Regions from separate parts of the Paenibacillus sp. sgz302191 genome, predicted to be linked through region 3. Evidence: riboswitches for the same ligand, from Rfam matches in the RefSeq annotation. Region 3 holds a riboswitch; each other region holds the start of a gene.

The links. Region 3 has a riboswitch for cyclic di-GMP ahead of AC3G2T_RS16020 (S-layer homology domain-containing protein). Riboswitches for the same ligand answer to the same signal wherever they lie in the genome.
Region 1: linked by a shared signal. The riboswitch ahead of AC3G2T_RS14105 (anti-repressor SinI family protein) and the one ahead of AC3G2T_RS16020 (S-layer homology domain-containing protein) in region 3 are both predicted to bind cyclic di-GMP.
Region 2: linked by a shared signal. The riboswitch ahead of AC3G2T_RS14745 (fibronectin type III domain-containing protein) and the one ahead of AC3G2T_RS16020 (S-layer homology domain-containing protein) in region 3 are both predicted to bind cyclic di-GMP.
Region 4: linked by a shared signal. The riboswitch ahead of AC3G2T_RS06835 (putative bifunctional diguanylate cyclase/phosphodiesterase) and the one ahead of AC3G2T_RS16020 (S-layer homology domain-containing protein) in region 3 are both predicted to bind cyclic di-GMP.

Annotation. Positions count from the first base shown of each region.
Region 1 covers NZ_JBYLHY010000008.1:149,991-153,553, forward strand. The annotation lists gene AC3G2T_RS14090 (DegT/DnrJ/EryC1/StrS family aminotransferase) at 1-671, shown strand, start outside; gene AC3G2T_RS14095 (helix-turn-helix domain-containing protein) at 711-1,046, shown strand; gene AC3G2T_RS14100 (helix-turn-helix domain-containing protein) at 1,303-1,638, shown strand; cyclic di-GMP riboswitch class II at 1,822-1,905, shown strand; gene AC3G2T_RS14105 (anti-repressor SinI family protein) at 1,959-2,174, shown strand; gene galE (UDP-glucose 4-epimerase GalE) at 2,332-3,345, shown strand; gene AC3G2T_RS14115 (hypothetical protein) at 3,557-3,563, shown strand, end outside.
Region 2 covers NZ_JBYLHY010000008.1:300,515-304,077, forward strand. The annotation lists gene AC3G2T_RS14740 (copper amine oxidase N-terminal domain-containing protein) at 116-1,738, opposite strand; cyclic di-GMP riboswitch class I at 2,047-2,141, shown strand; gene AC3G2T_RS14745 (fibronectin type III domain-containing protein) at 2,192-3,563, shown strand, end outside.
Region 3 covers NZ_JBYLHY010000009.1:293,880-297,442, forward strand. The annotation lists gene AC3G2T_RS16010 (metal-dependent hydrolase) at 11-934, shown strand; gene AC3G2T_RS16015 (hypothetical protein) at 1,013-1,213, opposite strand; gene AC3G2T_RS16020 (S-layer homology domain-containing protein) at 1,773-2,318, opposite strand; cyclic di-GMP riboswitch class I at 2,374-2,485, opposite strand; gene AC3G2T_RS16025 (amidohydrolase family protein) at 2,777-3,563, shown strand, end outside.
Region 4 covers NZ_JBYLHY010000004.1:17,136-20,698, reverse strand. The annotation lists gene AC3G2T_RS06845 (S-layer homology domain-containing protein) at 1-39, shown strand, start outside; gene ilvA (threonine ammonia-lyase IlvA) at 222-1,478, shown strand; cyclic di-GMP riboswitch class I at 1,572-1,658, shown strand; gene AC3G2T_RS06835 (putative bifunctional diguanylate cyclase/phosphodiesterase) at 1,757-3,421, shown strand.

The sequences.
Region 1 (3,563 bases), on a different contig from region 3:
CGGAGTCGCTAGGTTCGACGTACAAAGGACAAGCGAGCGGATCTTTCGGCAAGTACGGCATCTATTCTTTTAACGGGAACAAAATTATTACGACGTCCGGCGGAGGCATGCTTGTTTCCAATGATCTGGATGATTTGCAAAAAGCGCGTTTCTTGGCCACTCAAGCCAGGGATGCGGCCGCGCATTACCAGCATTCGGAGCTTGGCTTTAATTATCGCATGAGCAACGTATTGGCAGGGATTGGGCGCGCGCAATTGGGCGTACTGGATGAGCGGGTGAGTGCTCGAAGAGCCATTTTCGAAAAGTACCGGCAGGGCCTATCCGGCATCCCGGGCATACAATTTATGCCTGAATTGGAGAACACAAGGTCGAACCGATGGCTTACCGTGATCACCCTGGATGAGGAACAACATGGCGTAAGCGTCAAATCCATACTCGAAGCAATGACAGCAGAAAACATCGAAGCCCGTCCGGTTTGGAAACCGCTTCATCTGCAGCCTCTTTTTGGGGGAGCGGCATATTACCGGCATGCGGAGAACGAAAGTGTTTCCGAGAAATTGTTTAACACCGGCTTATGCTTGCCATCAGGGTCCGGGATGATGGAAGAGGAGCAGACGAGAGTTATCGATTGTATGAAAAGCACATTACGGCACAAAGCGGCTGTCAGATAGCATGGAATATATTACATCGTTAAAAAAAGGAAGATCTTGATGATAGGAACTCGAGTACAGCAGCTTCGCAAGGAAAAGGGATTGTCTCTGTCCGAGCTGGCAGAGCGGGCCGGCGTGGCCAAATCATATATAAGCAATTTGGAACGTGATGTTCAAAAGAACCCGTCGATACAATTTCTCGAGAAAATCGCCTCCGTTCTGAAGGTGCCTGTAGACAGGTTTCTTGATCAAGAAGCTCCGGAAACGAATGTCGCAGAACTGGATCAGGAATGGTATCAGCTTATTAAAGAAGCTATGTCATCCGGTATTAACAAGCACCAGTTTAAAGAATTCCTTGAGTTTAACAAATGGCGCTTGACGAACCCCGGCGAGTGAACGGCGGCGCTGAGAGTCCGGCGGGCGAAGTTTGTTTTGTGCAACCCGCCGGACACCGGGGGTAGGCCTTCGAAATGCATCTCCTTAAATGGCAAATAGAAGTTTAACCGCTTTTATTTCTCCATTTTTGTGCAGATGCATTTTTTCTTTTCTGAAAATTGTATGCGGTTGGAAAATATAGCGATAGTCTGGGCAGGGGTACTTTGCTATAATATGCGTAAACATGGTGAATAAAGCAAAAAGGAAGATGATAAGTGTGATTGGTAAAAGGATTCAAAGATTACGGCTAGAAAAAAAACTCAGCTTATCTGAGCTTGCTGCCAAGGCTGAAGTCGCCAAATCTTATTTAAGCAATATGGAAAGAGATATTCAGAAAAATCCGTCCATTCAATTTTTGGAAAAAATTGCGGTTGCGCTTGACGTGCCGCTCGACTTGATCCTGCACGGAGAACAGCCGAAAGTGCTAGAAGAACTGGACAGCCAGTGGCAGGATTTAGTCAAAGAGGCGATGGATTCGGGAGTAACGAAGGAGCAGTTTCGCGAATTTTTGGAATTCAGCAAATGGAAGAAAAACCAGGAAAACAACAAGTAAGCATCCTACTAATTACTTATCTATTGCGGATACATTAGTATCATTTTCCTAAAAAATAATGACCTAGCAGTTTTTTTTCAAATTTTTTGGTGGAATTTAGGAGAAGGTCGTTGTATAATAGGCTTAGGTTGATGAGAAATGTTTCAGTCTTAGGCCTTGAGATCTATTCCGCAATTGGATAATTAATTATGGGAATACTTTGATACATGCGCCGTATGTGGGCACCTGGAGCATGTGGAGTTAGTGGTGCAACCGACCCAATCTATTAAACCGTTAATAGATGGTTTTTTGCAAACAAACTTCACATTGGAGGTAATAGTATGTCCAAAGTATTTGTGCAATTGGGTATGGAACGCAATCCCTTGGATTCAGACTGGGTAGAAATGATTCGCGAGGCTCGCAGCTTGGGGTTAACAATTGGTGAAGTGCAAGCTTATTTAGGGTCATTCGCACAGTTGGACAGAGGGTTAACCAAATATACGAACATCAACGCCGGGGCTGCCAATAATGACCTGTCCGGCAAAGTCGTTGTGTAATCATGCATTTGTTACCGGAGCGCACTGATCCTTTTCCTTGAGAAGGGTGGGGCGTTTTTTTGGTATTTGCTAAAATGGCATAAATCCATTAAGTTGGAAAAAGGCTGCATGCAGATGCGCCGGCGCAATGAAATCGTAAATTGGAGGAACGGAAATCATGTCCATTCTAGTAACTGGCGGAGCAGGTTATATTGGCAGCCATACCTGTGTTGAACTGCTTGACAAGGGTTATGAGATCGTCGTTGTCGACAATCTGATGAATAGCAAGCCGGAGGCGCTTGAGCGGGTCCGTGAGCTGACGGGGAAGGATTTTGCGTTTTATCAATTGGATTTGCTCGACTATGCGGGGCTGGAACAGGTGTTTCGCGAGCATTCGATCGAAGCGGTGATCCATTTTGCGGGGTTAAAGGCAGTGGGGGAATCGGTCTCTTTTCCTTTATCTTACTACCACAACAATATTACCGGCACATTAATTCTGTGCAATGTCATGCAAAAATACGATGTCCGCAAATTGGTGTTCAGCTCCTCGGCAACTGTCTACGGGGTGCCTGAGCAGGTGCCGATTCACGAACATTTTCCGCTCGGCGCGACGAATCCATACGGTCAAACGAAGCTTATGATCGAGCGGATTTTGCAGGACTTGTACATCTCGGATCACAGCTGGAGCATATCGCTGCTGCGGTATTTTAATCCGGTCGGAGCGCACCCCAGCGGACGAATCGGGGAAGATCCGAACGGCGTGCCGAACAATCTGATGCCGTATGTGAGCCAAGTGGCTATCGGCAAACTGGAAAAGCTGCGGGTATACGGGAACGATTATCCGACCGTAGACGGAACCGGAGTCAGGGATTATATTCACGTCAGCGATCTGGCCAAAGGGCATTTAAAAGCATTGGAACAACTGCTGTCCAGGAGCGGGATCGAGGCGTATAATCTCGGTACCGGCCGGGGTTATAGCGTGCTTGAAATGGTCGAAGCCTTTCAAAAAGCTTCCGGAAAAGTAATATCGTACAGCATCGAGGAGCGCAGGCCGGGGGATGTGGCTACGTGCTATGCGGACACAACGAAAGCGCGCGAGCAATTAGGCTGGCTTGCCGAGAAAGGCGTTGAAGACATGTGCACGGACGCCTGGCGCTGGCAATTCAACAACCCTAACGGATATGAAAAATAAACAGGCTGGTGTTGTTCCCTGACAGCAGCCGGACTTTGCCAAACTGCAGACAACTGCAGTTTTTTTGCGTTTCATGCGACGGAAGCCGGACTCAGGAAACCCTCAGGCAACGCTCATGGTTTATTAAGTCGGCGCTCAGGGGGGATTCAGGAAAGGGGCCTATACTTGGTCTTGTAAACAACAAAAACATTCGAAAAGGTGGAATAACAATATGAAAA
Region 2 (3,563 bases), on a different contig from region 3:
ATTACGTTATTAGCCTATTCATGCGCTCCCGAAAGGTATAGGCTGCCGCCTATTCATATAAAAAAATGACCAAAGCGATCGCTCGCCTTGGCCATTATCCTGCTTCCTTGATCCTCTAATCCCGCTTAATGGTGATGAGACGGGTTTCAGGATCGTATTTGATGGTTGTGCCGAGCTTTTCGGCGATAAAACGGATAGGAACAAACGTTGTCCCGTTTCGCATAACCGGAGCGCTGTCCAGTTCCACGTTCGTTCCGCCCACTGTTGCGGACTTGCTGTCGACGGACATTACGATGCTTGTGCCGGTTACTCCGTCTTTAATCGTAACCTGCTTCCATTCGGCATTCCATTTGACGTCAGCCCCAAGCTGCTCGGAAAGGAATCTCACCGGAACCATGACGACTTCATCGTCGTTCATATACGGGCTGTAGGAGCCGTATGGATCCTCGTCCGCGGCTTCTTGGCTTTGGACAATGAAATGAAGCTCTTTTTTGGTAACTTGCAAATCTTCCTTCAGCAGCTTGTAAAACGAAGAACTCTTGTCAAAATTGTTCAAAATCGCATAGCCTCTGAACGTATCGGAATCCACATTCAACGCCCCGCCGGAAGTATCGATCGCATCCGCAGTCACGGACTGGTTCAAACTCCAGTTTTCGAAGGCGTAGGTCCATTTTATCCCGGTCACTGCGCCATCCTTATTGGGAGCCGGAATATTGAGCTCAGCCTGCACCTTGCGGATCTGCTTGTTCCGATCGACGTAATAATCGGCTTTGAACGTCAATTTATCGCTGAGGATCGCCGACACTTCCTCGTTGGCCGGTGAATCGGAAGCAGCAGTGTCTTTCATCGTTTTATCGAATTCGTCTACAGCTTTTTTCAAGTACTCATGAATCGTTGTATAAGCGAATTCGACCGCCAGGTTTTTATTGTTAAGATAGGCCATCATCAAATCCGACGTAGTCGATTGTTCCTCCAGATCGGGGTACTCTTCCTTCAATTGTTCCTGAGAAATTCTCATTTGCTCCTTCACAATCGGTACGACCGCATCGTACAGTTGGCCAAGCAGCTCTTTCAAGCCTTGCTCATCGGCGAGGACGTTCGTCAGGAACAGTTTCAAAAGACCGGCGAGCTCGCTGCCTTTTAACTCCACATGCACTTTTTGCATGTTTAGCGTTTCATTGTTCACTTGCTCCGTAGCGTCGGTTACGGAGATTGTATTCGGGTTCGGCGCATTGTTGAAGAAAAACTTATAAAGGGCCGGCCGCAGCTGCTCTGCGCTATTCGTCAGTTTTTGCCTGATTTCTTGAGATAACGGCGCCACCCTTCCGTCAGCCGCCAATGCCGCCTGGTCAAAGACGATAGGCTTCTTGGCGCCGTCAATATGTACGATCATCTTAGTACCGTCGATGACGAGCTGAAAAGGAATCGTCCCTTTGGCGTAATTCCATTCCCCATCGATCGATGCGTGCTGAGCGTCCTGCATTTTAGCGCTGTTGATCGTCAGCTTCGTATTTTTGAACGTTTGGATCAGCGCCTTTTCCTTGGGATCAATCTGATCGCTGCTGCCTGTAATCAGCTCCAGCGCAATCGATCCTTTGGATACCGAGGACTTAACGGTTCCGGTATTTTGCATAGCCTGCCCGAGATCAAGACCCTGCACGGCCTGACAGCCCGTCAAGGCGATCAACAGCACAACAAGCGCAGCGGAAATCCACCATTGCCAATGCTTTTTTTGCATATAAAATCTTCTCCTTTGATTTAATAGATATGAGGCAGAATGTCTGATAAATTATACGCGAAAAAACGCCGAAGGACTCGCCGAGTTAAGGAGATTTTATGAAATTGATTATTCAAAGTATTTATTGCAAATAATCGACAAAACATTCCAAAAAAAGAGGGAATATCTTAAACCTAGTCGTATATTATGTTGTAACTAGGTATACAGGCATATTTGTTTATAGTATAAAGGTAGGTATGAACAAATCTTTTTACCTATGATAGCATCAAACGAGTTTTGAGTGCCGCACATAAGCGAAGACCAATTGAAATTGAAAAAGGCAAACCTGATCGAAAGACAGGGACGCAAAGCCACGGGCCTAAACCGTTTCAGACCGAAACGGTACGGCAGCCGGGCCGCCTATTGCAATTGGTCTTTTTTGTGTAAATTGAAAGGGAAATGGAGGATACAAATATGAAATTTGGGTTTCAAGCTGTTGTCAGGGGGCTCTGTCTATGCCTGCTGCTGCAGTTGTTCATTCCTTTTGCAGAATCGTCGTATACATATGCCGATACGGGAGCGTGGAATGTAAAGGTTAATTTCCAGCCTGCAACTTCACCTGTACCTGAAGGATTTTTGCCAGACTCGGGAATGCCGTTCAGCACGCAAAATGGATTCAATTATGGGTGGAATAGTTCTCACACGGATTCTACGGTAAGCGGCAGTACTTATCAAACCACTCCGAATGATACCGCAATTCGCGTTCATAAAGGCGGAGTCTGGGAATTCGAAGTAAACAACGGTATCTATGAAGTTAAGGTAAGCGTCGGCGATTCCGTTTATTCAAGCAACAATACTGTAGTTGTTGAAGGAGTAAGCTTTTTTGATCGTATCCCTATTGAGGGAGGGCAGCATGTCATTGCAGCACAATCGGTTGAAGTTGCGGACGGCAGATTAACGGTCAGTTCCGGCGATGCGGAGGAAGCGGAGACGGCTTTACAGTTCATAGAGCTAACCAAAGTTGGCTCTCCCAACACTTTGCTCGCCCTCTCTGCTGCCAGCACGCCTGTTATAGGGCCGCCGCCCGAACCGAGAAAAGTGCATGGGGACAAAGTACTGCTTTCGGGCAAGATGAATAACGAGCATAATGCTCCATCTTATCTGCAAGTGGATGGTCTGCAGGAGGAAATAGGAAGGTATATGGATGTAGAAGTGCAGCGAGTGAACCAATTGCTGTCGGAATTTGAACAGAAAGCTGTTGCATGCGCGAATTGCGATCCGATTGCACTGCAGCGCGCAATCGACAATAGTACGCAGTCCCCGTCATTTATCAAGGTGGGGCATTTGAATCTGAATTCTTCGGTAGTTTTCGGAAGCCCCTCCAAACCGGCTGTAATCATTGCGGATGGAATCAATACAAATGCCAAATTAAGCATTGATGTATACGGCTTGTTGATTGTTAAGGGCAGCATGAATGCCAATTCGGAGCTAAACTTGCAAGTGCATTCGTCTTCGAATGGAACGGAGCCTGCCGATGGAAGCCTTTGGGTGAAGGGGAACTGGCATCTTAACAACAATTCCTCGATTAGCGTGGATGGTTTGTTATCTGCTGACAGCCTTACTTTTAACAGCGGACAGTTGAACGTCCGGGCAAAGCGCGTCTTGATCCAAGATCAATTGCATATCAACACGCAAGCGGATATGAACGTAGAGCAAGAGATGATGGTTGGCGGGATCGTTTCCAACAATAGTACTGCCAACATCAAAGTAAATAACAGTGACTTGTTCGTTCGCGACGATGTGCATGTGAACAATCAACTGCATATTCAAACAGGCGGTTTGTTTG
Region 3 (3,563 bases):
GGAGGAGATTATGGACTTATTAGGACACTTACTAACTCATATTGTCCTAAGCACGATTATTGTATATCTTTTACTTAGTAAGTCTGGTCTGGCCTTAACCAAATATAATGCAGTCTTTATTGTGACATCAGGCAGTATCGTGGGGATCCTGCCTGATTTGTTTGGGTATCGTACTGTTCTGTTATGGAGCCATTCGATTATATTCGCTCCCATTTATCTTCTCCCCTTTACAGTCCTTGCTTACGGCTTTTTGAAGCAATACAATTTTATTAAGTTATGGTTTTCATTCATTGCCGCATTAATTACTGGGCACTTATTCATGGACTATCTTGGGCATGAAACCCCTTTACTATACCCATTATATGTTGAAGGTTTTAGTGCGAATATTATCTATCTGGGAGATCCTTGGATATGGGTGCCACTTTTAATAGGACTGCTCTTTGTATTGTTTAGACCCGGAGGCAAGAGAATGTTGTATTTGCTATTGGTCTTTGTATTTGGCTATCTGGGATTAAGGAGTTATTCCAAATGGAACACCGATGCAATGATAAGGACACTATACGAAGATCAAACTTCTACTCAATATCAGGTTAGTCCTCGAACAACGAATTTATTTAATAAGTACAATCCGATGAATTGGCTATATTGGTCATTTGATGTTGTAGGAGAATATAGGGTTATCAAGGGGACGGTGTCGCTATTCGGAAATGCCGTAGACACACAATTTAATGTTATCTTTTCGAAACCGGGAATTGTAAAAGAAGCTTATAGTACGATCTACCGGGAGAGCACTTTGGATAATGAAAAATATTTACCGGTACTTTACTACAAAAATACTCCACAAGGAAAGTTTATTTATGCCGGTAGCCCAGATCAGATGGAAGTATTTCAATTTATTAATGACAAGTGGATTAAAGTTATAAGACACGACTAACTCAAGTTTCCTATTGTAACTGTCCAGGGTCGTAAACTCTGGACTGCAGTCTGAAGCCGCCCGGCTTGCGCATGAGAACTATTCATAAGCTCGCATGCCTGCTATGATTTCTCTCGCAACCTCGGCATCGTCGAAAGGAATCTTCACGCCGTTCCATACTTGATATTTCTCACGCACATTGCTCAGAATGAGCACGCAAGCGTCACAGTCGTCGCCCGCTTCGTGCAGCGCTTGCGCTATCGCCTCGCGGTGATCCTGCTGAACGTAACCTTCCCCCACAGCACCTCTTAAGAAAAATTCCATGAAATTGAAAAAAATGGGACGAATTAAATTTTATAAATTTTGACCCGTATGAGTATTCAGTGAGATTAGTGAAGGTAGAAAGAAGTTTATGGAGAAAAATGATCGAATTTACATGGGAATTTGATTATGTTAACGGGAATATAGAATGGCATATTTTTAACAAATCAAATGGTCTTTGCTTTAAATTCTTCCGTGATCAATCCCTATAAATAAAGCTTTTGGGAAACCAATTTCCTCCAATGCTCAAACATGGAAATGAGGGTCTCTTGATCGTCTCGGTCAGAACCACCTAGAATCATTCGATCAAGTCCGTATCTACCCTGTAAGTCATCTAGGACGGCCCTTACAATTGAAAGAGCCAGATCGTCGTTAATATCGTTTGGTTGAAGTGGTAGGGCATCCTCCATTTTTAGATCAACTCCTGTAATTCAAAAAAAAAGACTTCACTGCAGCTAGTGGGAAATTTTCCTAATACTTATCGAGCTTATTACGATATATATCAAAATTCTCATCATCGAAGCAAACAAAATAAACCTCATCGATCTAGTGTGCCGCTATCGTCCAGGCCGGTGATCAGCCCGGCTTTCGTCGCAAGGTACATCCACTTCTTGTCATCCAAGTTCTTGTCGCCAGTAGCCGCCCGAACCGCTATGCGCGCCATTTCTTGACGCGTCATCGGCGTATTCCAATCCCCGCTCGTGAAGTCGCTCCACTCATGAATCCCCGCGGTGACCGCCGCGTTAATGTATGGCAAATACCAGTCACTGCCGCTGGCGGTGCCGGAAACCGAAAGATGAAGCGCGGTATCGACCATTTTGATAAACTCGGCGCGCGTCACTTTTTCGTTCGGTTTGAAAGAATGGTCTTGATAGCCGTCGACATAGCCTTTTTGAATGGCTCCAGCGATGGTCGTTTCCGCCCAATGTCCTTTCGTGTCGCTGAAGCTGCCTGTGGAAGCCGTACCGGCGGTAGTTATCGCTTTTGTTCCCGGCGCAGCAGTGGTAGAATCGGCCCCGGCAGCGTGAATGGAAGTTCCGAGTAGTGCGGCAGTTACTAGTGATGCAATCCAATATACTTTCATTTGTATACCCCCAAAGGAATGAATTTACTTTTCTCAAATCAAAAAACCAACCGATTTCGGCAACCCGGCTGCCGTTTCTCCGAAAAATGTCTTACGACATATCCCTCGTAGAAGTAGGCCCGTGGCTTTGCGTCCCTGTCTTTCGAACAGGTTTGCCTTTTCGTGTTCAGTTGGTTCATAGGCATTTAAAACTATAAAAATAGTACATAAGATTTAATACAAGTCCCATATTAACCCATAATCTAACATATTTCCACAAAATATTTATTTCTTGCACCTACTTGAACACGCGCCGATCTTTTTCTTTCTTCATCATAGCTTAGAGCTACGTTTGAGCAAGTGTCATAATTAAGTCTTGACCAAATATGTTAAATTATGTAATATTTTCTTTGTAAGCATTAGATGTAAATTCGTTTTTCATCATCACTTTTGTAAAATCCATTCATTTGTCAAAGGAGATGGGAAGGTTGAGTAGACGTTACTTAATTAAAAACGGCTGCGTTTTGACGATGGACAAATCTTTAGGGGATTTTAAGAAAGCGGACATTTTAGTAGAAGACTCTGTCATTGCAACGATTCAAGAAGATCTCGAAGTATCGGATTGTGAAATGGTCGACGCAACGGATATGATTGTCATGCCGGGATTGGTGGATACCCATCGGCACGTTTGGGAATCTTTGGTGCGAACTATAGGCACCGACTGGTCGTTGCCTACCTATTTGCAAAACATTTATTATGGCGGGTTTGGAAGCAGGCTGCGGCCCGCGGATTGTTATGCCGCTAACCTGTTGGGAGCTTTGGAAGCGCTCAATGCCGGCGTAACCACTCTTTTGGATTGGACGATGATTTATTCTCCCGATCATGCGGACGAATTGATTCGCGGCTTGCAGCATTCCGGCATTCGTGCCGTGTTCGCGTACGGAGCCTCCGGTGAAACCGAATATTGGAACCGTGATAGCAAAAAAATGGTTACTGACGATGTGCGCCGCGTAAAACAGCAGTATTTTTCCTCCGATGATCAATTATTAACGATGGGGTTAGCCATTAGAGGACCGGAATTTAGTCACTGGGATACATCGGTTCAGGAAATCGAGCTTGCCAGAGAACTGGGTGCGGTATGTTCCATGCATATTGGTTTTGGCAGTTGGGGGCCGGATGACCGATCCGTTGAAAAGCTATGTAAAGCCGGTTTGCTTGGCCCTGATTTAAATATGGTTCATGCAAATACAATGGGTTATGACGAGT
Region 4 (3,563 bases), on a different contig from region 3:
GCCGATCTTCAGGACCAGCGACCCCGTTACGTATACTAAATCCTTATGGAACAAGCATGCCGCATCGCCGGTGTGCTTGTTTTTTTTACGGGAAACGGTTCCCGCTTTCCGAAACCCGCCGTGTAAAATTATTCCCCGTGTGCTTCCCAGCCCTGCAAGATATGTTACAATAGGCTTTAAAACTTAATCTTGTGCGAACACGGCAAAAGGAGCAGAAGAGCATGGCTGTAAATGGAAGAGTAGGTCTGGAAGACATCATCAAGGCGAATCATGTGCTCAGCAAAGTGATCGAGCCCTCGCCCCTGCAGCGCAACGAGCTTTTATCGAACTTGTATGAGTGCAACGTATACTTGAAACGCGAAGATTTGCAGATCGTGAGATCGTTCAAAATTCGCGGAGCTTATAATGTCATTCAAAGCTTGTCTCCCGAGGAGCGGGCGGCGGGAGTCGTCTGCGCCAGCGCCGGCAATCACGCGCAGGGAGTCGCTTTTTCCTGCAAGCACTTGGGCATCGAAGGAAAAATCTTCATGCCGACGACGACGCCCCGGCAAAAGATTTCGCAGGTCAAGCTGTTCGGCGGAGCTTTTGTCGAGGTCATCCTTACAGGAGATACCTTTGACGATTCCTCCGCTCAGGCCAGGGAGTACTGCGCCCGGGAGAACAAGGCGTTTATTCATCCGTTCGACGACGCGCGCACGATTGCCGGACAAGGCACGGTCGGTCTTGAGATTATGAACCAGATGCCTGAGACGCCGGATTTTATTTTTGCCACGATCGGCGGCGGCGGACTTGTCTCGGGAATTTCCACTTATGTGCAAAGCGTAGCTCCGCAGACGCGCATTATCGGCGTAGAGCCGGAGGGCGCCGCAAGCATGTCTGAGGCGCTTAAGCTGGGACAAGTCATCACGTTGGCAACGATCGACAAATTCGTCGACGGGGCGGCCGTGAAGCAGGTAGGGCAATTGAATTACGAGATTTGCAAGGAGAATGTCGAGGATATCGTTATCGTGCCAGCCGGCAAGGAGTGTACGACGATTCTGGAGCTTTACAACAGCAATGCGATCGTGATCGAGCCTGCCGGGGCGCTTCCGGTTGCGGCGCTTGACGCATACAAGGAACAAATCCGCGGCAAAAACGTAGTCTGCGTCATCAGCGGCGGCAACAACGACATTGACCGGATGCAGGAAATCAAGGAACGCTCGTTGATCTACGAGGGGCTTAAGCACTACTTTATTTTGAACTTCCCGCAGCGCGCCGGTGCTTTGCGCGAGTTTTTGGAGGAAGTTCTCGGGCCTTCCGACGATATTACCAGATTTGAATATACGAAGAAAAACAATAGAGACGACGCGCCGGCGCTGGTCGGCATCGAGTTGAAAAACAAGGACGACTACCACGGGCTTATCGAGCGCCTCTCGCGCAAAGATTACGGCTACATCGAGATTAACAAGGATCCGAAGCTGTTCAATCTGCTCATTTGAAAATTTCCGATTTACAGCAGAACCGGAAGATTCTATTAGCTAATTTTGGTTAAATATGGTATAGTAAATAAGTCCCAGAAAACTCGAATATTTTTCGAAAAAAGGCAAACTTGCCGAAAGGCAAGGACGCAAAGCCGCAGGTCTAAGGTTGCATTCAACTAGGACAGCTGGGCTGCCGAAGGGTTGAATTATACCTAACAGGTACTACCTGCGGCTATTCCATGTGATGGAATAGCCTTTTCTTCTTTATACAGGTTTGGGGGGAGGAGGTTATAAGCGTGAACGGCGGTACATCATCCAAACGGGAGCGGCATGCAATTAACTTTGCGTGGGAATATTTGTGCCTGCTTGGCGTCAGTCTGCTGACGGCGAATCTGCTTGTCTCGGCATCGTTCCATGCAATGGGCTGGCTGGCCGGGATATTGTTTGCGGGCTTTGCTTGCTCCGCTTTTCTCGTCAAGCGAAAGGCTTCTATTGTTTTATTGGCGGCAGCGGCGTGCGCATGGCTGCTGCTTTCATTCGTGTTTCTTGCGTCCGAATTGTTCGCAAGTTTGTTGACTCATACGGTCCTGTGCATGTTTTTCGTCTACGGGATCCGGCAGTTGGCTGCGTCGCGGGAGCATTATAAGAGCAGGAGCATGGAAATGGAATACATCGCGCATCACGATTCCTTGACGGGTTTGCCGAACCGCAGGCTGTTCGAAGACCGTCTGGAGCGGTCACTGCTGCATGCCAAGCGCCACAATAAACTGGTTGCCGTTATTTTTTTGGATCTGGACCGTTTCAAGCATGTGAACGACACGCTCGGGCACGCTTATGGCGACATGCTCATCCGGCAGGCCGGCCAAAGGCTGACAAGCAGCCTTGGGGAAGAAGATACCGTATACCGTCAGGGCGGGGACGAGTTTACGATTTTGCTGCCTCATATTATGAAGCAGGAGGATGTCCGCCTCGCAGCGTCCCGTATTCAGGCGGCGCTTGAGGAGCCTTTTGTGCTTGAGGGAAGCCCTTTTGCGGTTTCGGCAAGCATGGGGATTGCGCTGTACCCGTATGACGGGGAGACGCCGCGGCAGTTAATGAAGCATGCGGACGAAGCGATGTATGCGGCCAAGAAGCATGGGGAAAATTACCTCCGTTTCTATGACGCAGAAATAAATGCCGAGCCGGCAGGCCCGGAGCGCATGGAGCGGGCGCTTCGCGCCGCCTTGGACAATGGCGAACTGGAGCTGTACTATCAGCCGCAATATGAGCTTTCCGGCAAACGTCTGATCGGAATGGAGGCGGTAATCCGCTGGCACTGTCCGGGGCAGGGGGAAATCCCGGGCAGCGAGTGGGTGCGCGTCGCCGAGGAAACCGGCCTGATGACCGCCATCGGCGAGTGGACGCTGCGAACAGCGTGCCAACAGGCGAAAAGCTGGCTGGACGCGGGATATCCTCCTTTGCGGCTGACCGTCGCTGTAACCGCTTCACAGTTCAGGGACCGAGGCTTCATCGATCTGGTGGCCGACGCCATCAAGGAAACGGGCCTTGAGCCCGGCATGATCGAGCTCGATTTGGCGGAAGACATATCTTCTTCCGGCGTGGAGGAGACCGGCGAGAAGCTGAAGTTATTGAAAGCTTTCGGATTTCGAATCGCCATGGACGATTTGTGCACCGGCCTGTTCACCAGAAGCGGCGCCGACCGGGTGCCGATGGACAGCGTCAAGCTCGATAGCACGATCGTCCGCGACCTTCCCGAAGACGGCGAAAATCAGCTGCTGGCGGAAGCGATCGCCATGATGGCGCAGCGTCTGCGTCTTAATCTGATCGCCAAGGGAGTGGAAACCGAGGAGCAGCTCGAACATTTGCAAAGTATGCAATGCACGGAAGCTCAAGGCAAGCTTTTCAGCAGCCCTCTGCATCCTGAGGAATTCATTCAATTAATGAAAGACAAAATAAGTTAACGGAAATGATATGGATTTTATCAACCACAGGTAGTATAATCGGGAATTGGGGCTCTACACCTATTTGTAGCCAGTCACAAACATGATTATGTTACCTTGTATGACATGACGAATTGTGCCGCAATAACGGGGAAACTACTTT